One region of the Saccharothrix camelliae genome, then DNA from elsewhere that is predicted to be linked to it. Evidence: riboswitches for the same ligand, from Rfam matches in the RefSeq annotation. Region 1 holds a riboswitch; each other region holds the start of a gene.

Region 1 (9,944 bases):
CGCCGCCGGACATCAGCTCCGAGCAGGGGCCGGAGTAGTGGTCGGGCAGGCCGAGCGCGTGGCCGGTCTCGTGCGCGGTGATGCGGGTGACGTAGTACTGTCGCGCCTGGGTGTGGTCGATGAAGATCGTGCCGCTGCCGTGGCCGTTGGTGCTCGCCCACGAGCCGCGCGGGTCGTTGCCCTCGCGGTACCGCAGGGTGGCCGCGGCGGCGTTCTCGACCAGCTTGACGTTGGTCACCCGGGAGTTCCAGTTGGCGGCGCCCTGGCGGATGGCGCTGCGGTAGGTGGGGGCGCTGGAGGTGTCGTAGTAGACGGTGGCCGCCGCCGCGGTGGGCGGCGACGCCTGTTCGGCCGACGCCTGGCCGCTGAGCGGGACCACGACCGCCGCGGCGGCGACGGCTAACGAGAGAAGTGCTTTCCTCAACACGATGGACTCCTCGCACACAGGGGACTTGCAGGGGAAGCCGCGAGGCTCGTGTTCAACGTAGGGAGCGCTCCCGCAAACCATCGCCGGTCATTCGGTTGATTCGGCCAGTAATTCACCTACCGCCTTGGCCTAGAGCCGCTTCCGCAGCGTGACCAGCGCGCCCGGGTTGGGTGGCGATGCCGGGATTGTCCGGACGTCAGCGCACGTCGTCCTGTTCGAGGCGGGCCTTGAGCTGGTTCAGGCACCGGCCGCGGGTCGGTCCGATGGAACCGCGCGGCATCGAGAGGGCTTCGGCCACGGCGCGGTACTCGGCCCGGCCCGCCAGCACGGTCAGCCGCAGCAGTTCCTGGCAGCGGCGCGGCATGGCGCCGAACGCGTGCCAGAGCCTGCGGTCGCGGTCGTCGCGCAACGCCTCGGGCTCCGGGAGCCAGCGGTCGTCCGGCACGTCCACGGCCGAGTCGGTGGACAGCGAGGGCCGGCCGTCGCGGTCGCGCCACGCCCGCTGCGCCTCGCGGCGGGTGGTCACGATCAGCCAGCCGGCCACCGCCCGCGGCTCGACCAGCCGGTCCAGGTTGCGCAGCAGGTTGAGCCAGACGGTCTGCACCACGTCCTCGGCGGTGGCCTGGTCCAGGCCGTTGCCCCTGGCCACGTGCCAGACCAGCGGGGTCAGCTCGGCGACCAGCGAGGCCAGCGCGGCCCGCGAGCCCTCCCGCGCGGCCACGACCAGGGCGGCCTGCCGCTCGTGGGTGGTTCGCGACGCGGTCGCCGCCGCGCCGGGTTCGTCGGCCTCCGGGTCCTCCGGGACGGCCTCGACCGGTTCCGCGCGCGGGTGGTCCAGCCGAGGGTCCTGCTCGTCGGTCATGACGTCCCCTTCCCGGCCTCCGCCCGTGTCGAGCAGCCAAGCACGTCCCGGCCCGGGGGTGGTCACCGGCCGGCCCGCCGCGCGCCCCCGCGTCGAGCGTCCTCCTCCCGGCCCGGTGGCGGGAGGTCGGTCAGGCGGGTCGCCGGGCCGCTCCCCGGGTCGCCCTCCGGACCGCCGAGCGCAGCAGCCGGACCCACGCCGACCACCTGGCCGGCCGCGCGGGCGGGTGCCCGGCCGCGCGGGCCGCGTTGTCGAGCAGGTCCTCGACGAGCGCGTCGTGCAACCACCGGACGGCCAGCGGCCACCACAGCCGCATCAGGCCGCGCGGCCGGCCGGTCAGGGTGTGCCGCAGCCCGCCCGGCACCGCTTCGAAGGCGTGCGCGCCGACCAGGCCGAGGCTCGGCGCGAAGGTGAACTCCACGCGTCGGCCGGGCTCGTGCCCGGTGCAGCGGTAGCGGACGAACCCGTGCCCGCCGTCCGCCCCGGCGCCCAGCGGCCGGTCCAGCACCAGCGCCGGCCACCGGTCCGAGGGCCACAGCTCCACCACCCGGTCGACCAGGTCCGCGCTGTCGGGGATCAGCCGGGTGTGCACGTTCCGGATCATCAGTCCTCCTCCGTGCGGAACCGTGCGGTCCGTGACCATACGGTAGCGTATGGACGCATGGCACGGCGGACGCGCGACGACTGGACCGGGGTGGCCCTGCTGGCGCTGGCCGAGGGCGGGGTGGCCGCCGTCGCGGTCGAACCGCTCGCGACCAGGCTCGGCGCGACCAAGGGCAGCGCCTACTGGCACTTCCCCAACCGGGAAGCCCTGCTCAGGGCAACCCTCGAACGCTGGGAGCGGGAGCGCACCGAGGCCGTGATCGAGCTGGTGGAGTCGGCGGCCGAGCCACTGGCGAAGCTGCGGCTGCTGTTCGCCACCGTGCTGGAGGGGGTCGGGGACAGCGCGGTCGAGCTGGCCCTGCTCGCGGCCGGGAGCGACCCGGTGGTCGCGCCGGTGCTCGACCGCGTCACCGGCCGCCGCATCGGCTACCTGGAGGAGCTGTTCGGCGAACTCGGCTTCGCCGCCGACGCGGCCCACCAGCGGGCCGTGCTGGCGTACTCGGTGTACCTGGGGCAGGCGCAGCTGCTGTCGTCCACCCCGCACGTGGTCAAGGCGCGGCGCGCCCTGCTGGAGGAGACGCTGGCCGTGGTGATGTCCCGTGCCTGACGCGTTCCGGTTCGCGATCCGGGTCAAGCCGGGCGCGAGGCGCGAGGCCGTCGGCGGCCGGTGGGGCGAGGGCGCGCTGGTCGTCGCGGTGGCCGCGCCCGCCGTGGAGGGCAAGGCGAACGAGGCCGTGCGCAAGGCGCTGGCCAGGGCGTTCGGCGTGCGCCGGCAGGACGTCGAGGTGGTCGCGGGCGAGCGCGGCCGGGACAAGGTCGTGCAGGTCGACCCCGCCCCGGCCGGTGCTCCCGAGGTGCTGGCGCGGTTGCTGGCCGGCTAGGCCGCCAGCCCCCACAGGACGCTCGCGATGGCGTCGGCGTTGCGGTTCAACGCGGTCGCGTTCACGTTCGACGTGGTGTCGCACGACCGGTGGTAGCAGCGGTCGTACGCGACGCCCGCCGTGCCGCCCCACTTCTGCGCCTGCGCCGAGGTCTTGATGCCCTCCGCGCCGGTGAACGTGCCGCCGACCGGGATGCCCGCCCGCGCGAACGCCGCGTGGTCGGACCGCCCGCCCACGCTGGTCAGCTCGGTCTGCACCCCGATCGAGGTGAAGTAGCCCTGCAGCGCCTGCTGCAGCGCCAGCGAGCCGGACGGCTGCCCGGACGCGCTGTAGACGAAGTAGCCGGGGTTCGGCGAGCCGATCATGTCGAAGTTGAGGTAGGCGTCGATCCGCGAGCGGTCCGTCGAGGACAGCGAGTTCACGTAGTACGTGGAGCCCACCAGGCCCAGCTCCTCCGCGCCCCACCAGGCGAAGCGCAGGTGCTTGGTCGGCTGGAACCCGCTGGACCGCACGGCCAGCGCGACCTCCAGCAGCCCGGCCGAGCCGGTGCCGTTGTCGTTGATGCCCGGACCGGCCGACACGCTGTCGAGGTGCCCGCCGACCATGACCACGTTGTTCAGGTCGCCGCCGGGCCAGTCGGCGATCAGGTTGTAGCCGGTGGCGCCGCTGCTGGTGAACGACTGCACCCTGGTGGTGAAGCCGGCCGCGTCCAACCTGGACTTGATCCAGTTCACCGAGGCCAGGTAGCCGGGACGGCCGTGCGCCCGGTTGCCGCCGTTGGCGGAGGCGATGCTCTGGAGCTGGTTGAGGTCGGCCTGGACGGCGGAGACCGGGATGTCCGGCGCGGCCAGGGTGGCGGGCGGCGCGGCGGGGGGCGGCGCGGCGGTGGCCGAGCCGAGGCCGGAGCCGAGGAGCGCGCCGGTGGTGACCAGCGCGGTGGTGATCGTTCGCAACTTCACGGTGTCTCCCGCAGGGGGTGGTGTCGCTCGGAGGACAGGGAGTGACCGGGGCGGCGGACCCGTTCGCCAACGTGCACGGTCGGGCTCGGGTCGCGCTACCGGCGTTCGGCTGGTGACGCTGTGCGGTGCCGGATTCGTCCATTTCGGTATCACCGGGGAGAATGACCCTGTCGGGTGATCGGGCAAGGGCGTGGAGGTCGAGTGGGCGATGTGACGGGCTACCTGGGCATCGCCGCCGCGGTACTCCTGCTCTCGGTGCTCGCGGTCCGCGTGTCGATCCGGCTGGGCCTGCCGTCCCTGCTGCTCTACCTCGGGATCGGGTTGCTGCTCGGTGAAGCGGTGCTGGGCATCCAGTTCGAGGACGCCGGCCTCACCCGCTCGCTGGGCACGGTCGCGCTCGTGCTGATCCTCACCGAGGGCGGTCTCACCACCCGGTGGAGCGCGGTCAGACCGGCGCTGGGCCTGGGCATCGCGCTGTCCACGGTGGCCGTCGGCGTGAGCATCGCGGTCACCGGGCTCGCGCTGCACCTCCTGCTGGACATGGACTGGCGCACCGCCCTGCTGTGGGGCGCGGTGCTGTCGTCCACCGACGCCGCCGCCGTGTTCAGCGTGCTGCGCGGGGTGGGCGTGGGCAAGCGGCTGATCGGCGCGCTGGAGCTGGAGTCCGGCATCAACGACGCGCCGGTGTACATCGCCGTCGTGCTGCTCGCCGCGCCCGACCCGATCACCTGGACCGCGCCGCTGCTGATGGGCTACGAGCTGGTCGCGGGCGCGATCGTCGGCGTCGTGCTGGGCTGGGTCGGCGGCATCGCGCTGCGCCGGGCCGCGCTGCCCGCCACCGGCCTGTACCCGCTGGCCACGGTCGCGGTGTGCCTGCTCGCCTACACCGTCGGCGACCTCGCGCACGCGTCCGGCTTCCTCGCCGTCTACATCGCCGCGCTGGTGCTCGGCAACGCCCGCCTGCCGCACCGGGCCGACACCCTGTCGTTCGCCGAGGGCCTGGGCTGGATCGCGCAGATCGGCCTGTTCGTGCTGCTCGGCCTGTACGCGTCGCCCGGGCGGCTGCTCGACGTGCTGGTGCCCGCGCTGGTCGCGGGCGCGGTGCTGGTGCTGTTCGCCCGGCCGCTGTCGGTGCTGTGCGCGTCGCTGCCGTTCCGAGTGCCCTGGCGGGAGCAGGTGTTCATCTCGTGGTCCGGGCTGCGCGGCGCGGTGCCGATCGTGTTCGCCCTGATCCCGCTGATCCAGCAGGTGCCCGGCGCGCAACGCCTGGTCGACGCGGTGTTCGTGCTGGTCGTGGTGCTGACCCTGGTGCAGGGCACGAGCCTGCCGTGGCTGGCCAAGTGGCTCGGCCTGGTCAAGTCCGGCGAGGCGCACGAGGTGCAGGTGGACTCGTCGGCGCTGGACGACCTCGGCGCGGAACTGCTCCAGGTCCGCATCCAGCCCGGCTCCAAGCTGCACGGCGTGTACCTGTCCGAGCTGCGGCTGCCACCGGGTTCGTCGGTGAGCCTGGTGGTGCGCGAGGAGAAGGGCTTCACGCCGCAGCCGACGACCCGGCTCCAGGAGCACGACCAGCTGCTGGTGGTGTGCACGGAGGCCATGCGCACGGCCACCGAGCAGCGCATCCGGGCCGTGGACCGGGCGGGTCGGTTCGCGCGCTGGAAGGGCGACGTCGGCCTGCCGTGACGCCCCCGGGGGCGCTCCCAGGATGTGAACGCCCCTCGACGGCCGGGTGCGGCCTGGGTTAGCTTCGAGGCGAAGGTCATGAGTGCCAGCGCGAAGCCCAGGCTCGCTGGCCGGCAACCCTCCTACCGCGGTGGGGTGCCCCTGGTGAGGACCTGGCCGGCGCGCAGGGCGTCCGGCAAGCGCGGGCTCCCTCCGGCGGGGTCCCGGACCCCCGGAGGCGTCATGACCATCGCAGTTCCCCGACCCGCGTTCGTCGCCCGACCGGAGAAGCCGGCGCTGCCCCGCGTCGTCGGCTCCTCGCTGCGCGTCCCGCTGGTGACCGGCGAGCGCGTCGAGTACGCCAACCTCGACCACGCGGCCAGCGCGCCGTGCCTGGAGCAGGTCCGCGACGCCGTCGACGAGGTGCTGCCCTGGTACGCCAGCGTGCACCGGGGCGCGGGCTTCGCCTCCCAGGTCAGCACCAAGGTCTACGAGCAGGCGCGCACGTCGGTCCGGCGGTTCCTCAACGCCCGCGCGACCGACGCCGTCGTGTTCGCCCGCAACACGACCGACGCGCTGAACCTGCTGGCCAGGAGCCTGCCGAAGCGCACGGCCGTGATCCTGTTCGACACCGACCACCACGCCGCGCTGCTGCCGTGGCGCGGCCCGGACGTCCGCCGCCTGCGCACCCCCGGCTCGCCCGCCCAGGCGGTGCTGGAGCTGGACCGGGCGCTGCGCGAGGCCCCGGTCGGGCCCCGGCTGGTCGTGGTGACCGGCGCGTCCAACGTGACCGGCGAGGTGTGGCCGGTGGCCGAGCTGTCCCGGGTGGCGCGCCGGCACGGCGCCCGGATCGCCCTGGACGCGGCCCAGCTCGCGCCGCACCGGCCGGTGGACGTGCGCGCGCTCGACGTCGACTACACCGTGCTGTCCGGGCACAAGGTCTACGCGCCGTTCGGGGCGGGTGTGCTGGTCGGCAGGTCCGACTGGTTGCAGGCGGCCGAGCCGTACCTGGTCGGCGGCGGCGCGACGGCCCGCGTCACCGACCACGGCGACCGGCTGGGCGTGGCCTGGTCGGCGGTGCCCGAGCGGCACGAGGCGGGCACGCCGAACGTGGTCGGCGTGCACGCCCTGGCCGTGGCGTGCGACGTGCTGGGACGGCACTGGGAGCAGACCACCGAGCACGAGCGCGTGCTGCTGGCCAGGTTGCGCGCGGGGCTGGCGACCGTGCCGGGCGCGCGCGAACTGGCGCTGTTCGGCCCCGACCAGGACCGGGTCGGCGTGGTGAGCTTCACCGTCGGCGGTCAGGACGCGGGCTACCTGGCCGCCGCCCTGTCGGCGGAACACGGCATCGGCGTGCGCGACGGCGCGTTCTGCGCTCACGTGGCCGTGCACCGGCTCGCGCACGGTGAGCGCGCGCTGCGCGCGTCCATCGGCCTGGGCACGACCGAGGAGCACGTGGACCGCTTCGTGGCCGCGCTGCGCACGCTCGTCACCGAGGGTTCGCGGTGGGAGTACGAGGTCCGGGAAGGCCGCTGGACGCCGGTGGACGACGAGCGCGCGCTCCCGCCGTTCCTGCGCTGATCGGGATGCTGGACAATGGCCCGGTGAGCACCGATCCCAACACCGAGCCGGACACGCCGGACCAGCCGGACGCACCGCTGCCGAAGCGCCGGGTCCTCCTGCTGGCCGTCATCGCGCCGCTGGTGTTGGCCCTCGACCTGGTCACCAAGATCATCGCGGTGGAGGAGCTGGAGGGGCGTGAGCCGGTCGAACTGCTCGGCGGCCTGCTCTACCTGCCGCTGATCCGCAACACCGGCGCCGCGTTCGGGCTGGCCGAGGGCTGGACGGTGATCCTCGCCCTGATCGCGTTCGGCGTGGTCGTGTTCATCCTGTGGATCGCGCGCCGGCTGCGGTCGGTCGGCTGGGCCATCGGCCTCGGCCTGGTGCTCGGCGGCGCGACGGGCAACCTGGTGGACCGCATCTTCCGCGCGCCCGGCCCGCTGCGCGGCGGCGTGGTCGACTTCATCTCGGTGCTCGACCCGTGGGGCAACTTCTTCCCGGTGTTCAACCTGGCCGACTCGGCCATCTGCGTGGGCGGCGGCGTGATCGTGCTGATGGCGCTGCTCCAGCGGGACTACGACGGCACCCGCGTGGAGAAGAAGCCCAGCGGGAAGAAGGCGGGCGCATGAGCGGTTATCGAACCCTCCCGGTCCCGGACGGCCTGGACGGGATGCGGGTCGACGCGGGCCTGGCCAAGCTCCTCGGCCTGTCCCGCACGGTGGTCGCCGCGCTGACCGAGTCGGGTGACGTCGTGCTCGACGGGCAGCCCGCGGGCAAGTCGGACCGGCTGGTCGCGGGCGCCGTGCTGGAGGTCACCCTCCCCGAGCCCGAGCGCCCGGTCCAGGTGCAGGCCGTGCCCGTGGAGGGCCTGGTGGTCCTGCACGAGGACGACGACATCATCGTGGTGGACAAGCCGGTCGGCGTGGCCGTGCACCCCAGCCCCGGCTGGACCGGTCCGACCGTGGTCGGCGGCCTCGCGGCGGCGGGCATCCGGATCGCCACGTCGGGCGCGGCCGAGCGCCAGGGCGTCGTGCACCGGCTGGACGTCGGCACCACCGGCGTGATGGTGGTGGCCAAGAGCGAGGGCGCCTACTCGGCGTTGAAGCACGCGTTCAAGGAGCGCACGGTCGACAAGCTCTACCACGCGCTCGTGCAGGGCCACCCGGACCCGATCAAGGGCACCATCGACGCCCCGATCGACCGGCACCCCAAGCACGACTACAAGTTCGCCGTGATGGCCAACGGCAAGCCGAGCATCACGCACTACGAGGTGGTGGAGGCGTTCCGGGCCGCGTCGCTGCTCGACGTGCACCTGGAGACCGGCCGCACCCACCAGATCCGGGTGCACTTCTCCGCGCTGCGGCACCCGTGCGTCGGCGACCTGACCTACGGCGCCGACCCGGTGCTGGCCAAGCGCCTCGGCGTGACCCGGCAGTGGCTGCACGCCCGGACGCTGGGCTTCCACCACCCGGCCGACGGCCAGTGGGTGTCGTTCACCAGCGAGTACCCCGCCGACCTGGCGGACGCCCTGGAGTCGTTGCGCGCAGAGGGTTACTGACCGCCCGAGGCGCAAGACTTTCGCCTCGGGCGTGATGTGGGCCATATCCCTTTCCCCGGTCCGTCCGGCTTGCGAAGCTCTGTCGGACGAGCCTGGGGGATGGCGACATGGACAACAGGTCCCGACTGGTGGCGCTCCTCGGCGCCCTGTGCCTGCTCGGACCGCTCTCGATCGACACGTACCTGCCCGCGTTCCCCGGCATCGCCCGGGACTTCGGCTCGACCGAGTCGCAGATCCAGCTGTCGCTGACCACGTTCATCATCGGCCTGTCGGTCGGCCAGCTGCTGGTCGGCCCGCTGTCCGACTCGTGGGGCAGGCGCCGGCCGCTGCTGGTCGGCATCGGCTGCTACGTCGTGATGTCGGTCTTCTGCGCGGTCGCGCCCAGCGCGTTGGCGCTCTCCGGGCTGCGGCTGCTGCAGGGGATCGGCGTGGCGGCCGGGTTCGTGGTGGCGATGGCGGTGGCGCGCGACCGGTTCGAGGGCCTGGCGATGGCGCGGTTCATGTCGATGATGATGCTGGTCAACAGCCTGGGCCCGGTGGTGGCGCCGGTGCTGGGCGGCCAGCTGCTGCGGTTCACCAGCTGGCGCGGCACGTTCGTCGTGCTCGCCGTGATCGGGCTGGTCCTGCTGGTGACCCTGGCCGTCGGCCTGCCGGAGACGCTGCCGCGCGACAAGCGGCGGCCGGCGAACCTGCTGCTCACGCTGAAGGTGTTCGGCGGGTTGCTGGCCGACCGCAAGTTCCTCGGCTACGCCCTGGCGTCGGCGCTGGCCCTCGGCTCGCTGTTCGGCTACGTCGCCGGGGCGTCGTTCGTGCTGCAGGGGGTGTACGGGCTGACGCCGCAGCAGTTCAGCCTGGTGTTCGGGGCGAACTCGGTGGCGATCGTGCTGGCCGGCCTGCTCAACACCAGGCTGACCGGCCGGATCATGCCCCGGTCGCTGCTCAAGGCCGGGCTGGCGGGTGCGGCGGTCGGCGGGTTCGGGCTGCTGGCCGGCGGGCTGGTGGGTGGTGGGCTGGCGACGTTCCTGCCGCCGCTGTTCGTGCTCACGATGAGCGTCGGCCTGCTCATGCCGAACGCCGGCGCGCTGGCGATGGCCCGCCACCCGGAGGCGGCGGGCAGCGCGTCGGCCGTGCTGGGCGTGACGACGTTCCTGGTGGGCGGCCTGATGGCGCCGCTGGTCGGCGCGGGCGGGTCGGCGAGCGTGCTGCCGATGGTGACCGTGATGGCGGGCGCGACGACCCTGGCGGTGCTGCTGTTCGCCACGATGACCAGGGGCGACGTGGGGATCACCCGGGAAACCGAGTCCGCGCCTGCCTGAGCCCCGGCGGCCGTGATCCGGTAGGCCCGCGACCCCGGTCGGCTCCGGAGCGTGACGAGCGGGTGGAGGTTGTCGTCGGTGAGGTCGGCGTGGTCCGTGGACACCGACAGCCCGTG
Region 2 (9,944 bases), 2.4 Mb from region 1:
GCCGGTTGTGCCGGCCCGTCCGCGTCCGGGCCCCGGCACCCGCCCGTTGACCGCGCGTGACGTCCGCACCGCCGCCTTCGGCAAGCCGCCGCGAGGTCGGCGCGGTTACCAGGAGTCGCAGGTCGACAAGTTCCTGGACCGGATCGAGAACACGCTGCTCGGGCAGGACGACCTGACCGCGCGGGAGGTGCGCGAGGTGCGCTTCAGCCGGCCCATGTTCGGCCGGCGCGGGTACGACGAGACCGAGGTGGACGCGTTCCTGGCGCGGGTGGAGAAGCAGTTGGGCGACGGTCCGCCGCGGCCGGGCGCGCTGCCGCCGATCACGTCGTGGAAGCAGCTGCGCCTGATCAAGATCCCGCCGGCCGGGCCGGCGCAGCGCGGGTACCGGACGTCCCAGGTGGATCGGGTGCTGGAGGAGGTCGGCATCGCCCTCGACGGCATGATCGGCGCGTCGTCGGCGGAGGTGGCCAAGACCAAGTTCACCCTGTCGCTGGTCGCCGGCCAGGGCTACGACTGCGCGTTCGTCGACGAGCTGATGCCCCTCCTCCTCTCCGAACTCCGCCGCCGCAACCTCTAACCCCCGCGCGAGTCGAACCTCCACGTCCCGCGTGTCGAACGCTCACGACCCCCGAGTTCCACATTCGCGTTCCTGCCGGCTGACGCGAATGTGGAACTCGGGGGTCGTGGAGGTTCGACTCGCGGGACGCGAGGGTTCGACTCGCGGGGGTCAGGGGTCGGCGGTTTCGGCGGCGGTCAGCCACTGGGACTCGACGGTCTCGGCTTCGGCCAGGACGGACTTCAGCTCGGCGTCGAGGGCCAGCAGGCGTTCCGGGTCGGTGGCGGCCTCGGCCAGCGCCGCGTGCAGCTCGGCTTCCTTCTTCTGCAACGTCTCCAGCCGGCGTTCCAGCCGGGCCAGCTCCTTGCGCGCGGCGCGCTGGTCGGCCGCCGACGACGGCGCGGCGGTCGGCTTCGCGACCGGCGCGGCAGCCGCCTCCTTCTGCCGGTCCCGGCGCTTCAGGTACTCCTCGATGCCGCCGGGCAGGTCGGTCAGCCCGCCCTCGCCGAACAGCGCGACCACCTTGTCGCACACCCGCTCCACCAGGTACCGGTCGTGCGAGATCACGACCAGCGTCCCCGGCCACGAGTCGAGCAGGTCCTCCAGCTGCTGCAACGTGTCGATGTCCAGGTCGTTGGTCGGCTCGTCCAGCAGCAGCACGTTCGGCTCGGCCATCAGCAACCGGCACAGCTGCAACCGCCGCCGCTCGCCGCCGGACAGGTCGCCGACCGGCGTCCACTGCTTCTGCGACGAGAACCCGAACCGCTCGGCCAGCTGCGACGCCGACAGCTCCTGCTTGCCGAGCACCACCCGCCGCGCGACCTCCTCGACGGCCTCCAGCACCCGCATCGACCCGTCCAGGTCGTGCAGCTCCTGGCTGAGGTGCGCGAGCTTCACCGTCTGCCCCTGGACGCGCTTGCCGGTCTCCAGCTCCCGCTCACCGGCCAGCGCCCGGAGCAGCGTCGTCTTGCCCGACCCGTTCACGCCGACGATCCCGATCCGGTCGCCCGGCCCGATCCGCCACGTCAGGTCGCGCACCAGCACCCGGTCGGGCACGGTCAGCGTCGCGTCCTCCAGCTCCAGCACGGTGCGCCCGAGCCGCCGCTTGGCGAACGCCAGCAGCTCGACCGAGTCGCGCGGCGGCGGCACGTCGGAGATCAGCGCCTCGGCGGCGTCGATGCGGTACCGCGGCTTGGACGTGCGGGCGGGCGCGCCGCGGCGCAACCACGCCAGCTCCTTGCGGGCCAGGTTGCGGCGCTTCTCCTCGATCGTGTCGGCCAGCCGGGCGCGCTCGGCGCGGGCGAAGATCCAGTCCGCGTAACCGCCCTCGTACTGCTCGACGCGACCGCCGACGACCTCCCACGTGCGGCTGCACACCGTGTCCAGGAACCACCGGTCGTGTGTCACCACGACGAGTGCCGTGCGGCGGGCCAGCAGGTGCTCGGCCAGCCAGCGCACGCCCTCGACGTCGAGGTGGTTGGTCGGCTCGTCCAGCACGACCAGGTCCAGGTCCTGCACGAGCGCCGCCGCCAGCGCCACCCGCCGCCGCTCGCCACCGGACATCGTGCCGACCGGCGAGTCCAACCCGAACCCGGTGATGCCGAGCCCGTCGAGGATGGACCGCACCCGCGCGTCGGCGGCCCACTCGTGCTCGGACTCGAAGCCGAGCGGGTCGATCACGGCGTTGCGGACCGTCGAACCCTCCGGCAGCTCGGTGCGCTGGGTGACGACGGCCATCCGCAGCCCGCGGTTCTGGCTGACCCGCCCCTCGTCCGGTTCGGCGAGCCCGGCCAGCACCTCCAGCAGCGTCGTCTTGCCGCCGCCGTTGAGGCCGACGACCCCGATCCGGTCGCCCTCGCCGACGCCGAGGGACACGCCGTCGAGCAGCGGTCGGACGCCGAACGACTTCGAGACGTTTTCCAGATTGACCAGGTTGGCCATCTACCAGCACCTTCATCGAGGTTGTGCGACAACGCGGCACACCAGCCTAGCCATCGGACCGATGGCAGCCGGGCGCCGAGGAGGATCAGGTCACGCGTGCACTTCGGGCGGCACCGGGCGCGGCGCTTCCTCGGTGCCGATGACGCGCGCGCCGTGCACCGGCCCCTGCGCCACGCGCACCGTGCGGCACACGCCCGCGCCCGCCAGCTCGGCCGCGACGCGCACCGCCGAGTCGCCGTCCGTGCAGAGGAACGCGCAGGTCGGCCCGGAGCCGGACACCATGCCGGCCAGCGCGCCCGCGTCCACGCCCGCGCGCAGCGTGCGGCGGAGGTTGGGGCGCAGCGACACGGCGGCGGCCTGCAGGTCGTTGCCCAGCAGCAGCGCGAGCTGGCGCGGGTCGCCGGAGGACAGCCCTTCGAGGACGGCCTCCGCCTCGCCGACGCGGGGCGGGTCGCCGTCGACGCGCAGCCGGTCCAGCTCGTCGAACACCTCGGGCGTGGACAGGCCGCGCCGGTCGAACGCGAGCACCCAGTGGAACGTGTGCCGGGACAGCACGGGCACGATCCGGTCACCCCGGTCGGTGCCGAGCGCCGTGCCGCCGTAGATCGCGAACGGGACGTCCGCGCCGATCTTGGCCGCGATGCCCGCCAGCTCGTCCCGGCTGATCTCCAGCCGCCACAGCGACGCCAGCCCGACCAGGGTGGCCGCCGCGTCCGCGCTGCCGCCCGCCATGCCGCCGGCGACCGGGATGGCCTTGCGGATCACCACCCGGACCTTCGGGTCGTCGGGGTCGCGGCCGACGTGCTCGGCCAGCGCCCGGACCGCCCGCCAGGCCAGGTTGGACGGGCCGGTCGGCACCGAGTCGGCGCCCTCGCCGCGCACCTCGACCCCGGGGTCGTCGGCGATGGCGACGGTCACCTCGTCGGTGAGCGACAGGGCTTGGAAGATCGTCACCAGGTCGTGGTACCCGTCCGCGCGCAGGTCGCCGACGCCGAGGTGCAGGTTCACCTTGGCCGGTACGCGGACGGTGATGGGGGGCGGGACGACAGCGAGCACGCCTTGCAGCGTACGGGCGTTTCCGGGTAGTCCGCTCCTACCGACCGCTGACCTGCGACGCAGCACACTCCCGGAGCACCCGGCCCGAGCGTTGAACTCAGGCGCCCTGAGCGTTGGACTCTCGCGGGCCGGGTGTTGGACTCTCGCGGGTTGGGGGTTGGGCTCTCGGGTCAGACGGGGAGGACGGAGCCCGCGAAGGTGTCCGTGATGTAGTCCTTGACCTCCTGCGACTGGAGCAGCGCGAGCAGGTCCTCGATCCGCTGGTCGTCCTTCAGCTCGGCCCGGGTGACCAGGCCGTTCGCGTTCGGGTTGCCCTCGGTCGCCTCCAGCGCCAGGGCGTCGGACGCGGGCTTGAGACCGGCGTCGATGGCGTAGTTGCCGTTCACCACGGACGCGTCGGTGTCGTCCAGCGACCGGGGCAGCTGCGCGGCCTCCAGCTCGACGAACTCCAGCCCGCGCGGGTTCTCCGCGATGTCCCGGATCGTCGCGGTCCGCTCGGTGCCCGGCCTGACCTTGATCAGCCCGTTGGCCTGGAGCAGCTGCAGGCCGCGCGCCTCGTTGGTGGCGTCGTTGGCGACGGCCACCTTCGCGCCGGGCGGCAGGTCGGCCAGCGACTTGTGCTTCTTCGAGTACACGCCGAGCGGTTCGAGGTGCACCGGCCCGATCCACTCCAGGGTCGCGCCGCTCTCCGCCTTGAACGTGTCCAGGTACGGCACGGTCTGGAAGTAGTTCGCGTCCAGCGACCCGTCGACCAGCGCCGTGTTCGGCTGCACGTAGTCGGTGAACTCGACGACCTCGACCTTGAGCCCCTTGCTCGCGGCCAGGTTGTCCGCCACGTACCGCAGCACCTGGGCGTGCGGGACGGGGCTCACGCCGATCTTGAGGGCCGCGTTCGGGTCGGAGGCGGCGCCGGTGTCGCCACTACCGCAGCCCACTGCGGTCAGCAGCACGGCGAGCAGGGCAGCACGAATACGCATTTCGTTCCTTTTGGGAGTGGGGAGGAGGATCAGACGGAGGTGGTGCGGCGGCGGTCCACGCCGCGCGCGACCCTGTTGGTGGCGAACTGGATCGCGGTCGCGATGATCGCCAGCACGACGACCGTGCTCCACAGGTAGCGGTCGTTGAACCGCTGGTAGCCCATGCGCACGGCGAGGTCGCCGAGCCCGCCGCCGCCGACCACGCCGGCCATCGCCGAGTAGCCGAGCAGCGCGATCGCGGTCACGCCGATGGCGTTGACCAGCGCGGGCAGCGACTCCCGCAGCAGCACGCTGCGCACGATCCGCAGCGTGGACGACCCGGTGGTCACGGCGGCCTCGACCACCGACACGTGCACCTCGGCCAGCACGTTCTGCACCAGCCTGCCGACGAACGGGATCGCGCCCACGGCGAGCGGCACGATGGCCGCCGTCGGGCCGATGGTGCTGCCGAGCAGCAGCCTGGTCAGCGAGGTCAGCACGACCAGCAGGACGAGGAACGGCATCGAGCGGCCCAGGTCGACCACGAACCCGAGCACCTTGTGGAGCACCGGCCGGGGCTTCAGCCCACCGGGAGCGGTGAGCTGGAGCCAGATGCCGACCGGCGCGCCGAGCAGAACAGCGATCAGGGTGGAGACGACCACCATGTACAACGTCTCGCCGGTGGCGACCAGCACGTCGTCGAACACGATGGACCAGGGTGTTGCGGACCTCACGCAGCTACTCCCTGGGGACCCGAGAGGGTCCGGCGCACCGAGCCGCCGGCCTCCGAGATCCACTCCAGCGCCGAGTCCGCGCGCTCGCCCTTCAGGCCGACGCGGAACCGCGCCACCGGGGTCTCGCCCAGCCTGGTGAGGCCGCCGCCGAGCAGGTTCAGCTCGACGCCGAACCGGCTGGTGGCCTCGGGCAGCAGCGCGCCGACGGCGGCGAAGCCGATCAGCACGACGTCCGCGACCCGGTCGAACGCGCTCTCCGCAGCCGGGTTCTGGTCCACGGCGGGCAGCAGCGACGCGGCCGTGCGGCTGGCGGCGTCGGACACCAGGTCGAGCACCTTGCCGTGCTCCACCACGCGGCCGTCCTCCAGCACCGCGACGTCGTCGCAGATCCGGCGGACGACGCCCATGTCGTGGGTGACCACGAGGACCGTCACGCCCAGCTCGGCGCGCGCCCGGTCCAGCACGGTGAGCACCGAGCCGGTGGTGTCGGGGTCGAGCGCGGACGTCGGCTCGTCGGCCAGCAGCACGGACGGCGACGCGGCGAGCGCCCGGGCGACCGCGATCCGCTGGCGCTGGCCGCCGGAGAGCTGGTCGGGGTACGAGCCGGCCTTGTCGGTCAGGCCGACCAGGTCGAGGAGTTCGGCGACGCGGCTGCGGCGCTGCGGACCGGCGACGCCCGCGGCCTCCAGCGGCAGCGCGACGTTGCCCGCGGCGGTGCGCTGGCGCAGCAGGGAGTCGCCCTGCGGCACGACGCCGATCTGCCGGCGGGCGGCGCGCAGGGCGGTGCCGTCGAGGGAGACGAGGTCGGTGCCGTCGACCCGGATCGCGCCGCTGTCCGGGCGCTCCAGCAGCGCGACGCACCGGGCCAGGGTGGACTTGCCGGCGCCGCTGGGGCCGACGACGCCGAGGACGGTGCCCGCGGCGACGTCCAGGTTCACGCCGTCCAGCGCGCGAACCTGCCCGGTACTGCCGGGGAAGGTCTTGGTCAGGTTCTCGACAGTGATCACGTTTTCGCTCCACGACTGCATGCGGCAGCGCACGCCCGGGGCGTGCGTGGCCGACGGCTCAGCTCAGAAAGGTGTCCCGCAGAAGGACGCGAGGATTCGAAGCGCTTGCTGCTGCTCAGCAGCTGCGACAGGCCGAGGACGTGCGACGGCCGTGGTCGACGACCCGCCGACGGGTGAGCATTCGCATCCTGGGCACGTGATCCTCCATCGATCCTGGCTGAAGCACCTGCCCCCATGGAGGGGTGGTTGCTGCGGCGTCAGGGAGCCAGGTCTCTCGGCCGCTCGGGATGGCACCACGAGTAGACCTGACCGGACGGGGCGGACGCAAGCCCGAAGCGGGATCGTCCGGCAAATCACACTTTCGGCCGAAAGATCAACGACTAGCGAGGCGACGCGGCTTCGGCTATCCGGATGAAGTCGCCGACGCCCAGTTGTTCGCCGCGCACCGCCGGGTCCACGCCCGCGGCGACGAGCAGCCGCTGCGCCTCGGCGGCCGAACCGGCCCAACCGGACAGCGCGCCGCGCAGCATCTTGCGCCGCTGCGCGAAAGCCGCGTCCACCAACGAGAACAGCCGCTTGGGGTCCACAGTGGACAGCGGTTCGTGGCGTTCGAACGCGACCAGCGCCGAGTCCACGTTGGGCACCGGCCAGAACACCGAGCGCGGCACCGGGCCCGCCCGGCGGGCGTCGGCGTACCAGGCGAGCTTCACGCTGGGCACGCCGTAGACCTTGCTGCCGGGACCGGCGGCCATCCGGTCGGCGACCTCGGACTGCACCATCACCAGGCCGGTGCGCAACGACGGCAGCACGGCCAGCAGGTGCAGCACCACGGGCACGGCGACGTTGTAGGGCAGGTTGGCGACCAGGGCGGTCGGCGCGACCGGCAGCTGGTCGGGCGTGACGCGCATGGCGTCCTCGTGCACCACGGACAGCCGGTCGGCCAGCTCGGGCGCGCGCTCGGCCACCGTGACGGGCAGGCGCCCGGCCAGCACGCCGTCGATCTCCACGGCCACCAGCGCGCGGCAGGACGGCAGCAGGGCCAGCGTCAGCGACCCGAGGCCGGGGCCGACCTCCAGCACCACGTCGTCGGCGCGCAGGTCGGCCGCCGCCACGATGCGCCGCACCGTGTTCGGGTCGTGCACGAAGTTCTGCCCGAGCTTCTTGGTGGGGCGGACGTCCAGCTCGGCGGCCAGCCTGCGGACGTCGGCCGGCCCGAGGAGCCCGCTCCCCACCCCCGCCGACGTCGAGTCTCCAGTCACCCGCTCATTCTCCACCACCAGCCGCAGAGGAGTGCTCACGCACCACTCCCCTGAACCACCACGCGAGGTCGCGTCGGTCGTTCGCGCCCGGTTTTCCGGCGATCACGCCCTTCCGATCGCCGGAAAACCGGGCGCGAACGACCGACTTCCCAGCGACCGAGCCGCGCCGCCGAAGGCGGCGCAATTGTTACGGCAGCCCCAGCTTGGATCGGCAGTGGGGCCAGGCGGAGTAGCCGCCGCGGGCGTCGCGCAGCTTGGTCGCCACGGCGATCTGCTGCTCGCGGGTCGCCTGGTGCGGGTAGGCGGCGTACTGGGAGCCGCCGTAGGCGTCCCACGTGCCCTTGTTGAACTGCAGGCCGCCGTAGTAGCCGTTGCCGGTGTTGATGGCCCAGTTGCCGGTCGCCTCGCACTGCGCCAGCCGGTCCCAGACCTCGCCGTCGGGCGGGAGCTTGGTGCCGACCTTGACCTTCTTGGCCTTCGGCTCCTTGGTGACCTTCGCGCCCAGCTTCTCCCGGCCGATCTCCTGGCCGTTCTTCACCGTGACGCGGTAGGTGACGATCTGCTCGCCGGCCTCACCGGGCTCCAGGACCTCTTTCTGGCCCTTCATCATCGTGTCGTCCTTGACCTCCTCGACGGGCGGCTGGACGGCCTCCGTCGCGTTGATCACCGACACGCCGGTGCGCGTGATGTGGACCTCGGCGCCGTTCGTGACGCGCAGGTCCACCGCCGTTTCGAGCTTGTCCTCGGGACCGAGGGTCAGGTTCTCGTTCCGCATCAGCTCCTCGACGGTCACCGCCGTCGTCCGGATCTGACGCGGCTCGTTGCCGCCGTCGTAGACCGTGACGGTCTTGAGGCTCTTGACCTCCAGCGAGATGCCGTGCAGCGGGACGTCCATGCCGCGGTCGTGGGAGAGCCACGCGCCGTCGTCGTCGACCTGGAGCTGGTCCAGGGCCTCGTCCACGGTGACCGAGCGGACCCAGCCCTCGCGCTGCTCGCCGTCGACCGTCATCTTCACCAGCCGGCCGCGGTCCAGCGAGATCTTGCCGCCGTCGCCGACCTTCGCCTGGGGTGACGGGCTGAGCGCGTCGTGCTCGCCGATCACGATGCCCTCGTCGGCCAGGATCTCGCCGACGGTGGACTCGTAGGTGTGGACGGTCTTGGTCTCGCCGTCGACGTCGACCGTGACGGACTTGTCCATCGCGATCGCGGTGGCGCCGCCACCGGAGATGGTCACCAGCACGGTGGCGACCGCGGCCTTCAGGAAGCGCCGCTTCCACTTCCCCGCGGCTTCGACCAGGGCGGCGGGCGGGGCGCTCGGCTGCTCGGCGGCCAGGCTGCTCGCGACCCGGTCCTGGGAGACCTCGTCGGGGATGATGATGGGGGGCAGGAGCGTGGTCTCGGCGTTGATGAGCCGGATCAGCTCGTCGACGTCGACGTTCGCGGACGCCAGCAGTTCGTCCGCGTCCGGGCCCAGCACGTCCAGGACGTCGTCCGGGGTGATGGTGAACACCGCGGTGTCCCACTCGGACGGCGGCCCGGGTCTGTCCAGCACGTCGACTGCGGTCGCGGACGTCGGCTGCACGGGGGTGAACCAGTCGGTGTCCTCGTTGAACGAGTTCACGGGGTGCCATACCTCCTGAAGGCGCGAAGACCGGCTGCGCGCACGTTCGGTGTCGGTGGTCAGCTAGTGATCTCCGGCAACTCCTGTGCGTGTTCGGCTTCGTCGCTTCTGGTGTCAACGTGACCCGCCCCGACGCGGGTGCGCCCCGAACAAGTCTCAGGGCACGGTCACGGGACCGTAACGGGTGGGCGGGGGTTGTGCCAACACCCCGACAACCCTTGTGAGTTCAGTCACTCCGTTAGGGGAGCAAGTCTGTCCGCCATTCGTCGTAAGGAGGATTACGACTTCGCCGCGTCACGAAGTCCGAAGATCCGTTCGGCGTTTCGGGTGATCTTCGTGCCAAGATCGGCCAGGTCGACCTCACGCAACGTCGCGATGTCGCGGAGTGTGTAGTTGGCGCAATAAGGCTCGTTCGGGCGACCCCGGTACGGGTGGGGCGTGAGGAACGGCGCGTCCGTCTCCACCAGCACGTGGTCCTCGGGCGCCCACCGCGCGGCTTCCCGCAGGGCGTGCGCGTTCCGGAACGTGACGGTGCCCGCGAACGACAGCACGAACCCGCGCTCCACGCACGCGCGCGCGAAGGAGAGGTCGCCGGAGAAGCAGTGGAACACCACCGCGGACGGCGCGCCCTCGGAGTCGAGCACCTTGAGGATGTCGTCGTGCGCGTCCCGGTCGTGGATCATCAGCGGCTTGCCGACCCGCTTGGCCAGGTCGATGTGCCACCGGAACGCCTCGTGCTGCGCGGACTTCGGCGCGTAGTCCCAGTAGTAGTCCAGGCCGGTCTCGCCGATCGCGACGACCCGGGGCTGCTCGG
Region 3 (9,944 bases), 3.1 Mb from region 1:
GCAAGGGCGACGGGGACACCGGGACCGGGTAGCCGACGCCGTCGGCGCGGATCGACCGCGCCGGCGGCGTTCGCCGTGCGGGTGATCGACTCGCGGCGCGCGGCGGCCGGTGCGACCGTTGGCCGGGTGAGCGAGCTGAACTCCCCGTACGCGCCGGGCACGCCCGCGTGGGTGGACATGATGACCACCGACCGCCGGGCGACCGCGGAGTTCTACGGCGGCCTGTTCGGCTGGGACTTCGAGGTCGGCGGGCCGGAGACCGGGCACTACACGATGGCGCTGGTGCGCGGGCTGCCCGTGGCCGGGTTCGGCGAGATGCCGTCGGACGTGATGTTCCCCGTGGTGTGGACGACCTACCTGGCCACCGACGACCTGGACGAGTCGCTGGACGTGCTGGGCGCCAACGGCGGCAAGGTGCTCGTGCCGGAGTTCGACACCGGCGGGCCGGGGCGCGGCGCGATCGCGGTGGACCCGTCCGGCGCGGCGTTCGGGCTGTGGGAGGCGGGCACGCACATCGGCGCGTACGTGGTGAACGAACCGGGCTCGGTGGTGTGGAACGAGCTGGCCACCCGGGACCCGTACGGCGCGGCGGAGTTCTACCAGCAGGTGTTCGGCGTCGGCCTGGACCCGCTGCCGGACTTCCCGTACACCCAGTTGCGGGTGGCCGGCAGGCCGGTGGCGGGCGTGTTCGGGATGGCCAACGAGATCCCGGCCGAGATCCCGCCGCACTGGATGACCTACTTCGCGGTGGCCGACGCCGACGCGGCGGCCGAGCGGGTGCGCGAGCTGGGCGGCGTCACGGTCGGCGACGTGGTCGAGTCGCGGTTCGGCCGGTTCACCACCGCGGGTGACCCGATGGGCGCGACGTTCCGGCTCATCCAAGCGCCGCCTTCCACCCCAGACTGACCACCAGCGCCACCACGACGGTGAGGAACACCCGGCGCACGAACGCCGACCCGCGCCGCACCGCCAGCCGCGCCCCGAACACCGCGCCCGTCACGTTGCACAGCGCGAGCACCAGGCCCAGGCCCCACAGCACCTTCCCGGCCGGGATGAAGTAGAGCAGCGCGCCCAGGTTCGTGGCGACGTTGACGACCTTGGCGGTGGCCGAGGCGCGCAGGAACGCGAACCCCGTCAGGCCGACGAGCAGGAACACCAGGAACGTGCCGGTGCCCGGTCCGGCCAGGCCGTCGTAGAAGCCGATCACCGCGCCGCCCAGGGTCATCACGGCGATCTGCGCGACCTTGGTGAACCTCAGCGCCTCGGACGTGCCCAGCTGCGGCTTGCGCCAGGTGTAGAGGCCGACGCCGACCAGTGCGACGAGCACCACACCGTTGAGCACGCCGGGCGCCAGCGCACCGGCGAACGCCGCGCCGCCCACCGCGCCCGCGAAGGCGGCCACCGCCATCGGCAGCGCCGACGACCAGTCGACCGCGGTCTGCCTGGCGTACGTCCGCACCGCCGCGGCCGTGCCGACCACGGACGCGATCTTGTTGGTGGCCAGCGCGTACAGCGGCTGGCCTCCGGGCGCGATCAGCAGCAGCGCGGGCAGCTGGATGAGCCCGCCACCGCCCACCACGGCGTCGACCGCGCCCGCGAGGGCGGCGGCCAGGCAGAGGAACAGCAGCGCGGCGAGCGAGATGTGCCCGAAGCCGGGCCAGTCGAGTGCGGCGGTCACGTCGGACATGAAACAGGACGGACGTACTGCATTTCACCCCTTACCGAGTGGGAGCGCTCCCAGAATCGGCCGTTCAGCCCTGTTGTGCGCCAGGTCACGCGGGGAGGGTGGGTCCGGTTCTCCGATCACGTGGAGGTTGTCGGTGTTGAGATCCCGGAAGCGGACCGCGGTCGCCGCGCTGGTCACGCTCGCGCTGCTGGTCACCGGCGCACAGGCGAGCGGCATCGTCGAACCCGCCGGCCAGGACTACCTGGACGCGCGGGCGCCGGTCGACCGGCGGGTCGACAACCTGCTCCGGCGGATGACGCTGGAGGAGAAGGTCGGCCAGATGACCCAGATCCGACTGGGCAAGCTGCGCGGCAACTGCGAGTGGAACCCCGGTCCGCTGCGCGAGGACTGCCTGAAGGCGGTGCTGGAGGACGCGAAGGTCGGCTCGATCCTCTCCGGCGGCGGCGACGCGCCGAACCCCAACACGCCCAGGGCGTGGGCGGAGATGACCAACGCCATCCAGAAGTACGCGCTGGACCACAGCAGGCTGCGAATCCCGCTGATCTACGGCGCGGACGGCGTCCACGGCCACTCGAACGTGCTCAGCGCCACCATGTTCCCGCACCAGATCGGCCTCGGCGCGACGTGGGACCCGCAGCTCATGGAGCAGCTGGGCGCGTCCACCGGCCGGTCGATGCGCGCCACCGGCGTGTTCTGGAACTTCGCGCCGGTGTCCGACATCGCGCGCGACACCCGGTGGGGCCGGTACTACGAGACCTACAGCGAGGACCCGGTGCTGGCCGGCGCGCTGGCGGCGGCGAACGTGCGCGGCCAGCAGGGCGACCCGATCGACGGCACCGCGCGGCTCACCGCGACCGCCAAGCACTTCGCGGGCTACTCGGAGCCGTTCAACGGCCACGACCGCGCGCCCGCCCAGCTGCCGATCCGGTACCTCCAGGACACCGTGCTGCCCGCGTTCCAGCCGCAGTTCGACGCCGGCGTCGGCACCGTGATGATCAACTCCGGCGCGGTGAACGGCGTGCCGGCGCACGCGTCGAAGTACCTGCTGACCACCCAGTTGCGGGACCGGATGGGCTTCCGCGGCGTGGCCATCACCGACTGGGAGGACATCCGGTTCCTGGTGGACCGCTACCACGTGGCGGCGGACTACCAGGAGGCCATCGCGATGGCCGTCAACGCGGGCGTCGACATGGCGATGGAGCCGTCCAACGCGGCCGAGTTCACCTCGGGGCTGCTGGCCAACGTGCGCAGCGGCGCGATCAGCGGCAAGCGGATCGACGAGGCCGTGCGGCGCATCCTGAAGCTCAAGTTCGACCTGGGCCTGTTCGAGAAGCCGTTCGTCGACCCGGAGAAGGCCGACGCGGCCGTGACCGGCGTGGACCGCTCGCTGGCCCGCCAGGCGGCGGCGGAGAGCGCGGTGCTGCTGCGCAACGACGGCGTGCTGCCCCTGTCGACCGACGCGGCCAAGCTCGTGGTGACCGGCGACGCGGCGGACTCCGCGGCCCGCCAGCTCGGCGGCTGGACGGTCGGCTGGCAGGGCGTGCCCAACGGGTCGCCGCCACCGCCGACGGTGACGGTGCTGCAGGGCATCCGGGCCGCCGCACCGGCCGCGAACGTGGTCAGCGCGCCCGCGCAGGCCGACGCGGTCGCGCAGGCCGGTGACGCCGACGCGGTGGTCGTGGTGCTCGGCGAGGACCCCGGCGCGGAGGGCGAGGCGGACACCGAGGAGCCCGCGCTGACCGCCGAGCAGCAGGGCCTGGTGACCGCGGTGCGGGCCACCGGCAAGCCGGTCGTGGTCGTGCTGCTGACCGGCCGGCCGCAGGTGCTCGGCGCCGTCGCCGACGCCCCCGCGCTGGTCGCGGGCTGGCTGCCCGGCTCGGAGGGCGGCAGCGCCATCGCCGACGTGCTGTTCGGCGCGGTGAACCCGAGCGGCAAGTTGCCGGTGTCGTGGCCGAAGGTGGTCGGCGACCAGCCGTTCTCCTACGACCAGCCGCGGGGCGCGAACACGGCGCCCAGCTCGGCGTACGACCCGGCGTTCGCGTTCGGGCACGGCCTGTCCTACACCACGTTCACCACGTCCGCGCCGACGGTGAAGTCCGCCGAGGTGCGGCGGGACGGCCGGGTGGAGGTGTCGGTGACGGTGGCCAACACCGGTTCCCGGGACGGCGCGCTCGTCGTGCCGGTGTACGCGCACCAGCCGGTGAGCAAGGTGCTCACGCCGCCGCAGCGCCTGGTCGGCTTCACCAGGGTCGCGTTGAAGGCGGGCGAGTCGCGGACGGTCGAGGTGGCGTTCGACCTCAAGCGCCTCGCGGTGACGCCGGGCGACATGGACGGCTCGGGCAAGCCGGAGGTCGCCAGGGGCGGCTACGAGGTCGTGGTCGGCGATGGGAGGGCTCGGTTCACGGTGCGGTGAGCTGCCCTGATATCCTTCTCGGCCGTACCCGCGCGGCATTCCGCTGTGGAGGAAAACCGCCCCCTCGGGGGCGGAGCCGGTGACAAGCGCGGTACGACCCCGGACCAGGAGAAGGTGGCTTCCGCATGGCGAACATCAAGTCCCAGATGAAGCGGATCAAGACCAACGAGAAGGCGCGCCTGCGCAACAAGGCCGTCAAGTCGTCGCTCAAGACCGCGATCCGCAAGTTCCGTGAGGCCGCCGAGGCCGGTGACAAGGAGAAGGCCACCGTGCTGGCGCGGGAGGCTTCCCGCAAGCTCGACAAGGCCGTCACCAAGGGCGTGATCCACGCCAACCAGGCCGCCAACAAGAAGTCGGCCCTGGCGCGGCGCGCCAACCAGATCTGATCTGGTCCTCACGCTGGAAGTGCCGCTCACCCACTCGGGTGGGCGGCACTTTTCATCGGCGTCCCTCGGCCGCACTGACTGCCGCCGACCGCACCGATCGCCACCGGCTGCGGCTCAGCGCCGCCCGTACGCCGCGACGATCTTCAGCACCGCGCGCTCCAGGGCGTACCCCGAGTCGGCCGCGACGCCCTTGACGTCGGCGTTCAGGTCGGCGACCACCGTCATCGCGGCGGCGAGCCCCTGGTCCTCCCAGCCGCGCGACTGGCCCTGCGCCTTCTTCACCTTCCACGGCGGCATGCCCAGCTCGCCCGCCAGCTTGAACGGGTCGCCCCGCCCCACCGCGGACACCCGCGCGATCGTGCGCACCGCGTCGGCCAGCGCGTCGGCGACCAGCACGTGCGGCACGCCGAGCTGGATCGCCCAGCGCAACGCCTCCAGCGCACCGGCCCGGTCGCCCATCACGGCCTTCTCCGCCACCGCGAACCCGGTCACCTCGGCCCGGCCGCGGTGGTAGCGGCGGACCGCCTCGGCGTCGACCTTGCCCGCCGTGTCGGCGACGAGCTGCGAGGCCGCCGCCGCCAGCTCGCGCAGGTCCGAGCCGACCGCCTCGATCAGCGCCGCGACCGCCTCCGGGTCGGCCTTGCCACCGCCCGCCGAGCGGATCTCGTTGCGCACGAACGCTTCCCGGTCCGCCGCCTTGGTGACCTTGGGGCACTCGGTGACCCGGACCCCCGCCTTCCGCAGCGCCCCGGGCAGCTCCTTGGCCGCCTTGCTCCGCCCGCCGCCGCTGTGGACGACCACCAGCGTCACCCCGTCCGCGGGCGCCTTGGCGTAGGCGATGACCGCGTCGGCGATCTCCTTGCCGATGTCCTGCGCGCTCTCCAGGGCGACCACCCGCCCCTCGGCGAACAGTGACGGGCTCACCAGTTCGGCCAGCTCAGGCGGGGTGAGATCGGTCACCCGGACGCGGGTCAGGTCGGCCTGCGGGTCGGCCTTCCTCGCCACCGCCAGGGCGCCCCGCACGGCGCGCTCGACCAGCAACTCCTCCTCGCCGACGACGAGGTGCACGGCGTCGGGCGGGTCAGCGGGCGCACTCACGGCGGCGATCCTCCCACGACTGACCGACGTCCGGATGGTGGACGTCTCTGGCTGAGGGCCGGGATCGTGTCGTAAGTTGAGGCCACAACTGAATACCGCTCATCCAGAGGGGCAGAGGGATCGGCCCGAAGAAGCCCCGGCAACCCGTCGCACAGCGTCCGCTGGCGATCACGGTGCCAATTCCGACCCGCGACGCGCGGGAAAGATGAGGAGATACCTCGCGATGACTGCTGTCAGTGTGCCCTCGGCCACCACCTCCTTCGACCTCGGTCCCGCTCGGGCACTGTCCTGTCGGGAGTGCGGCCACCAGACCCCGCTCGCCGCCGAGTACGCCTGTCTCGAGTGTTTCGGGCCGCTGGAAGTCGCCTACGACTTCGGCCGGATCCGCCGCGAGGACATCGAGGCGGGCCCCCGGTCGATCTGGCGCTACCGCGGCCTGCTCCCCGTTCCGTCCACCGTCGAGTCACACCCCAACACCAACCCCGGCGCCACCCGCCTGGTCGAGGCCGACCGCCTCGCCAAGGCCCTGGGCGTGCGCAAGGTCTGGGTGAAGGACGACACCGGCAACCCGACCCACTCGTTCAAGGACCGGGTGGTCGGCGTCGCCCTCGCCGCCGCCCGTGAGCTGGGCTTCAAGGTGCTGGCCTGCCCGTCCACCGGCAACCTGGCCAACGCCGTCGCCGCCGCCGCGGCCCGCGCCGGCTGGCAGTCGGTGGTCCTGGTGCCCTCCTCCCTGGAGCAGGCGAAGATCCTCATGACCGCCGTGTACGGCGGCAACCTGATCACCGTCGACGGCAACTACGACGACGTGAACCGGCTGGCGCAGGAGCTGGCCGCCGAGCACGAGGACTGGGCGTTCGTCAACGTCAACGTCCGCCCGTACTACGCCGAGGGCTCCAAGACGCTCGGCTACGAGGTCGCCGAACAGCTCGGCTGGCGGTTGCCCGACCAGGTCGTGGTGCCCATCGCCTCCGGCTCGCAGTTGACCAAGGTGGACAAGGCGTTCCGCGAGCTGGGCAGCCTCGACCTGGTCGAGCAGACCCCGTACCGGGTGTTCGGCGCGCAGGCCACCGGCTGCTCCCCCGTCGCCGCCGCCTTCAAGGCGGGCCACGACGTCGTCACCCCGGTCCGCCCGGACACCATCGCCCGCTCACTGGCGATCGGCGCCCCCGCCGACGGCCCCTACGTGCTGGACGCCGTCCGCCGCACCAACGGCGCGATCGAGGACGTCACCGACGAAGAGGTCGTCGAGGGCATCCGGCTGCTGGCGCAGACCGAGGGCATCTTCGCCGAGACCGCCGGCGGCGTCACCGTGGCGACCGCGAAGAAGCTCATCGAGACCGGCCAGCTGGACCCGGACGGCGAGACCGTGCTGCTCATCACCGGCGACGGCCTCAAGACCCTGGACGCCCTCGGCAACCGCGTCGGCCCGCGCGCCAACGTCCCGCCGTCCGCCGAGGCAGTGATCAAGGCCCTCCAGAGCTGAGGAGTCGGACGGGTGCCGGGCCGGACCTGAACCGGCCCGGCACCGAACCGACTCCGGCGGCGAACCGGGCCAGCGCCGAGTCGGCCCGGCGGCGAGCCAGCCCGGCGGCGAACCTGCCCGGTGCCGAGTCGGGCCGGTGGCGAACCTGCCCGGTGGCAGCCTGGTCCTGGCGGCAGTCTGGTCCGGCGGTGGCCTGATCCGGGCTGGTCGGCCTGGTCGCGGTGGCGTGGCGGTCACAGTCCGATCCTCGCCGAGCGCAGCCAACCGGTCCGGGGGAAGGCGGCCAGCTCCGGCAGGACGTGCGGCCCGACCTGTTCGGTGACCACGCGCCAGGCGGTGAGCAGCTGGGGCCAGGGCCGGGTCGCCTTCTCCCGGTTGTACCGCTCGGAGTGCCACTCCTCCGGCGGGATGGTCAGGTCGGCGTCGAACAGGGCGTCGGCCACCAGCTTGTAGGCCGTGTCGGCGGAGGGCACCTGCGCCAGGCGGATCACGCCGGTGACGGTGGCCCTGGCGACGACGCCCCGCCCGCCACCGGGCAGGTCCTCGCACACGTAGTAGGCGAAGGCGGGCCGGAGCCCGTCGCGCGGCCACGGTTCGGCGGTGTAGCCGGGCTGCCACAGCGCCCACGCCAGCGCCCGGTCGGACCCCTGCCGGGACCAGCCGGAGTGCAGTCGGATCCAGACGTCGTTCTTCATGGTTCTCCCCTTGTCCGTTGTCTGACGGGCCGCCCCTGCGGACGACCCCCGGCCCGTCCGGGCCGGCCAGGACCGCGGTGTCGCCGTCCCGGTCGGTGCGCAGCACCAGCGCGCCCCGGCTGGTCAACGCGTCGACCAGCACCCCGTTGGGGTGGCCGTAGCGGTTGCCCGCACCGACGCTCACCAGGGCGACCCTCGGCCGCACCGCCGCGAGGAACGCGGGCGACGAGTACCGCGACCCGTGGTGCGGCACCTTCAGCACGTCGGCCCGCAGGTCCACGTGCCCGCCGAGCAGGTCCGCCTGCCCGGCCAGCTCGACGTCGCCGGTCAGCAGCACCCGCCCGGCCGCGGTGGACGCCCGCAGCACCAGCGACGCGTCGTTGACCGCCGTGTTCGTCCCACCGACCGGGTCCACCCGCGGCCCCAGCACCTCCAGTCCCAGGCCCGGCCAGCTCAGCCGCTGACCCGCACCCAGCTCGACCACGCGGACCCCCGCCGCCCGCGCCCGTTCCCGCACCTCCTCCCAAGCCCACCCCGGCTGCCGCGACGGCCCCACCGCCACCGCGCCGACGACTCGTTCCGCCAACACCGCCGCCAACCCGCCGACGTGGTCGGCGTGCAGGTGGCTGAGCACCACCAGCGGGATGCGCCGCACCCCCAGCCGCCGCAGGCACGACAGCACCGGCACCGGGTCCGGCCCGGTGTCGACCAGCACCGCCCGGTCGCGCTCGGCGGTGGCCAGCACGACCGCGTCGCCCTGTCCGACGTCGCAGGCCACCACCGCCCACCCGGACGGCGGCCACCCGGGAGAGACCACGTTCAGCGGCACGACCACCACCACCGCCCCGACCACGGCCGCCACGACCAGCGCCCGCAGCCGCCGGAGCCGCACCACCGCCCAACCGAGCACCAGCACCCCGGCCAGCAGCAGCCCGCCGACCCAGCCACCGGGCCACCCGACCGCCGCCCCCGGCACCGCCGCCGCGTGCCGACCGACCGCGATGAGCCAACCCACCGCCGGCCCGGCCACCTCCACGACCGGCCGGGCCGCCGCGTCGTGCACCGGGGCCAGCACGGCGGCCAGCACACCGAGCACGGTGGCCGGCGCCACCACCGGCGCGACCAGCAGGTTCGCCACCACCGCGACCAGGCTCACCTGCCCGGAGAGCCCGGCCACCAGCGGCGCCGTCGCCAGGTGGGCGGCCACCGGCACCGCCAGCGCCTCGGCGACCCCCACCGGGAGGCCGCGCCCCCTCATCGCCGCCGCCCACCGCGGCGCGAGCAGCACCAGCGCCGCCGTGGCCACGACCGACAGGCCGAACCCCGGCTCGGTGGCCAGCTCCGGGTCGTAGAGCACCAGGACCACCACCGACGCCGCGAGCGCCGGCAACGCCGACCGCTCCCGACCCAGCACCAGCGCGAGCAGCGCCACCGCGCCCATCACCGCGGCCCGCAGCACGCTCGGCTCCGGCCCGGCCAGCAGCACGAACCCGACCAGCGCCGCCATCGCACCGGCCGCGCACCCGCGTGGCCCGACCCGCGACAGCCTCAGCAGCAGCAGGACCGCGCCGCAGAGGATCGCCAGGTTCGCCCCGCTGACGGCGAGGACGTGGGCCAGCCCCGCCGTGCGGAACTCCTCCACCACCCTGGGCGAGAGCCCCGACGTGTCGCCGACGACCAGCGCGGGCAGCAGCCCGGCCGGCTCGGGGTCCAGCGCGGTGCTCGCCCTCCGCAGTCCGGCGCGCAGGTCCTCGGCGACCCGCTGCCACACCGGCGCTTCCGTCACCCCTTGCGGGGGTCCGCGGACCCGCAGCACCGCGACCGTCAGCTCACCACCTCGCGGCGGGGCGAGCGTGCCGCGCGCGGTGGCCCGCTGGCCGGGCAGGAGCTCCCGCCACCGGTCCGCCGGGGCCAGCACGGCGATCCGCCCGCCACCGTCGAGCGTGCCCCGGACCAGCACCAGCTCCACCCCACCCGCCCGCGAGCCGAAGCCGCTGCTGCGCAACCCGTGCGGCCGGTGGTCGAGTTCGAAGTGGACCGTGGCGGGCGCGCCGCGTTCCGCCGCGCCGCGCAGCGGGTGGTGGGTCGCGCCGCGGGCCTGAACACCGATCCAGCCCGCTGCCGCCACGGCCGACACCACCAGCGCCACTGCCGCCGGTCGCCACGGACGCAGCGCCAA

Evidence for each region. A riboswitch is a leader RNA that binds a small molecule or an ion and turns the genes downstream of it on or off. The one in region 1 is predicted to bind S-adenosylmethionine.
Region 2: linked by a shared signal. The riboswitch ahead of AB0F89_RS03670 (methionine ABC transporter ATP-binding protein) and the one ahead of AB0F89_RS15515 (aminotransferase class V-fold PLP-dependent enzyme) in region 1 are both predicted to bind S-adenosylmethionine.
Region 3: linked by a shared signal. The riboswitch ahead of thrC (threonine synthase) and the one ahead of AB0F89_RS15515 (aminotransferase class V-fold PLP-dependent enzyme) in region 1 are both predicted to bind S-adenosylmethionine.

What each region holds. Positions count from the first base shown of each region.
Region 1 is NZ_CP160453.1:3,114,519-3,124,462, forward strand. Features, by position in the region: gene AB0F89_RS15480 (snapalysin family zinc-dependent metalloprotease) at 1-427, opposite strand, end outside; gene AB0F89_RS15485 (RNA polymerase sigma factor) at 624-1,289, opposite strand; gene AB0F89_RS15490 (SRPBCC family protein) at 1,420-1,893, opposite strand; gene AB0F89_RS15495 (TetR/AcrR family transcriptional regulator) at 1,951-2,499, shown strand; gene AB0F89_RS15500 (DUF167 domain-containing protein) at 2,492-2,773, shown strand; gene AB0F89_RS15505 (M28 family metallopeptidase) at 2,770-3,732, opposite strand; gene AB0F89_RS15510 (potassium/proton antiporter) at 3,934-5,415, shown strand; SAM riboswitch class IV at 5,490-5,603, shown strand; gene AB0F89_RS15515 (aminotransferase class V-fold PLP-dependent enzyme) at 5,638-6,975, shown strand; gene lspA (signal peptidase II) at 6,999-7,583, shown strand; gene AB0F89_RS15525 (RluA family pseudouridine synthase) at 7,580-8,512, shown strand; gene AB0F89_RS15530 (multidrug effflux MFS transporter) at 8,620-9,828, shown strand; gene AB0F89_RS15535 (hypothetical protein) at 9,907-9,944, shown strand, end outside.
Region 2 is NZ_CP160453.1:747,322-757,265, forward strand. Features, by position in the region: gene AB0F89_RS03645 (DivIVA domain-containing protein) at 1-577, shown strand, start outside; gene AB0F89_RS03650 (ABC-F family ATP-binding cassette domain-containing protein) at 728-2,497, opposite strand; gene AB0F89_RS03655 (4-(cytidine 5'-diphospho)-2-C-methyl-D-erythritol kinase) at 2,588-3,553, opposite strand; gene AB0F89_RS03660 (MetQ/NlpA family ABC transporter substrate-binding protein) at 3,724-4,530, opposite strand; gene AB0F89_RS03665 (methionine ABC transporter permease) at 4,560-5,243, opposite strand; gene AB0F89_RS03670 (methionine ABC transporter ATP-binding protein) at 5,240-6,250, opposite strand; SAM riboswitch class I at 6,452-6,544, opposite strand; gene rsmA (16S rRNA (adenine(1518)-N(6)/adenine(1519)-N(6))-dimethyltransferase RsmA) at 6,631-7,509, opposite strand; gene AB0F89_RS03680 (transglycosylase family protein) at 7,697-9,130, opposite strand; gene AB0F89_RS03685 (TatD family hydrolase) at 9,409-9,944, opposite strand, start outside.
Region 3 is NZ_CP160453.1:26,388-36,331, forward strand. Features, by position in the region: gene AB0F89_RS00170 (hypothetical protein) at 1-32, shown strand, start outside; gene AB0F89_RS00175 (VOC family protein) at 127-906, shown strand; gene AB0F89_RS00180 (sulfite exporter TauE/SafE family protein) at 875-1,687, opposite strand; gene AB0F89_RS00185 (glycoside hydrolase family 3 N-terminal domain-containing protein) at 1,821-4,100, shown strand; gene rpsT (30S ribosomal protein S20) at 4,226-4,486, shown strand; gene holA (DNA polymerase III subunit delta) at 4,601-5,584, opposite strand; SAM riboswitch class I at 5,681-5,796, shown strand; gene thrC (threonine synthase) at 5,808-7,070, shown strand; partial or broken gene AB0F89_RS00205 (DNA internalization-related competence protein ComEC/Rec2) at 7,791-9,944, opposite strand, start outside.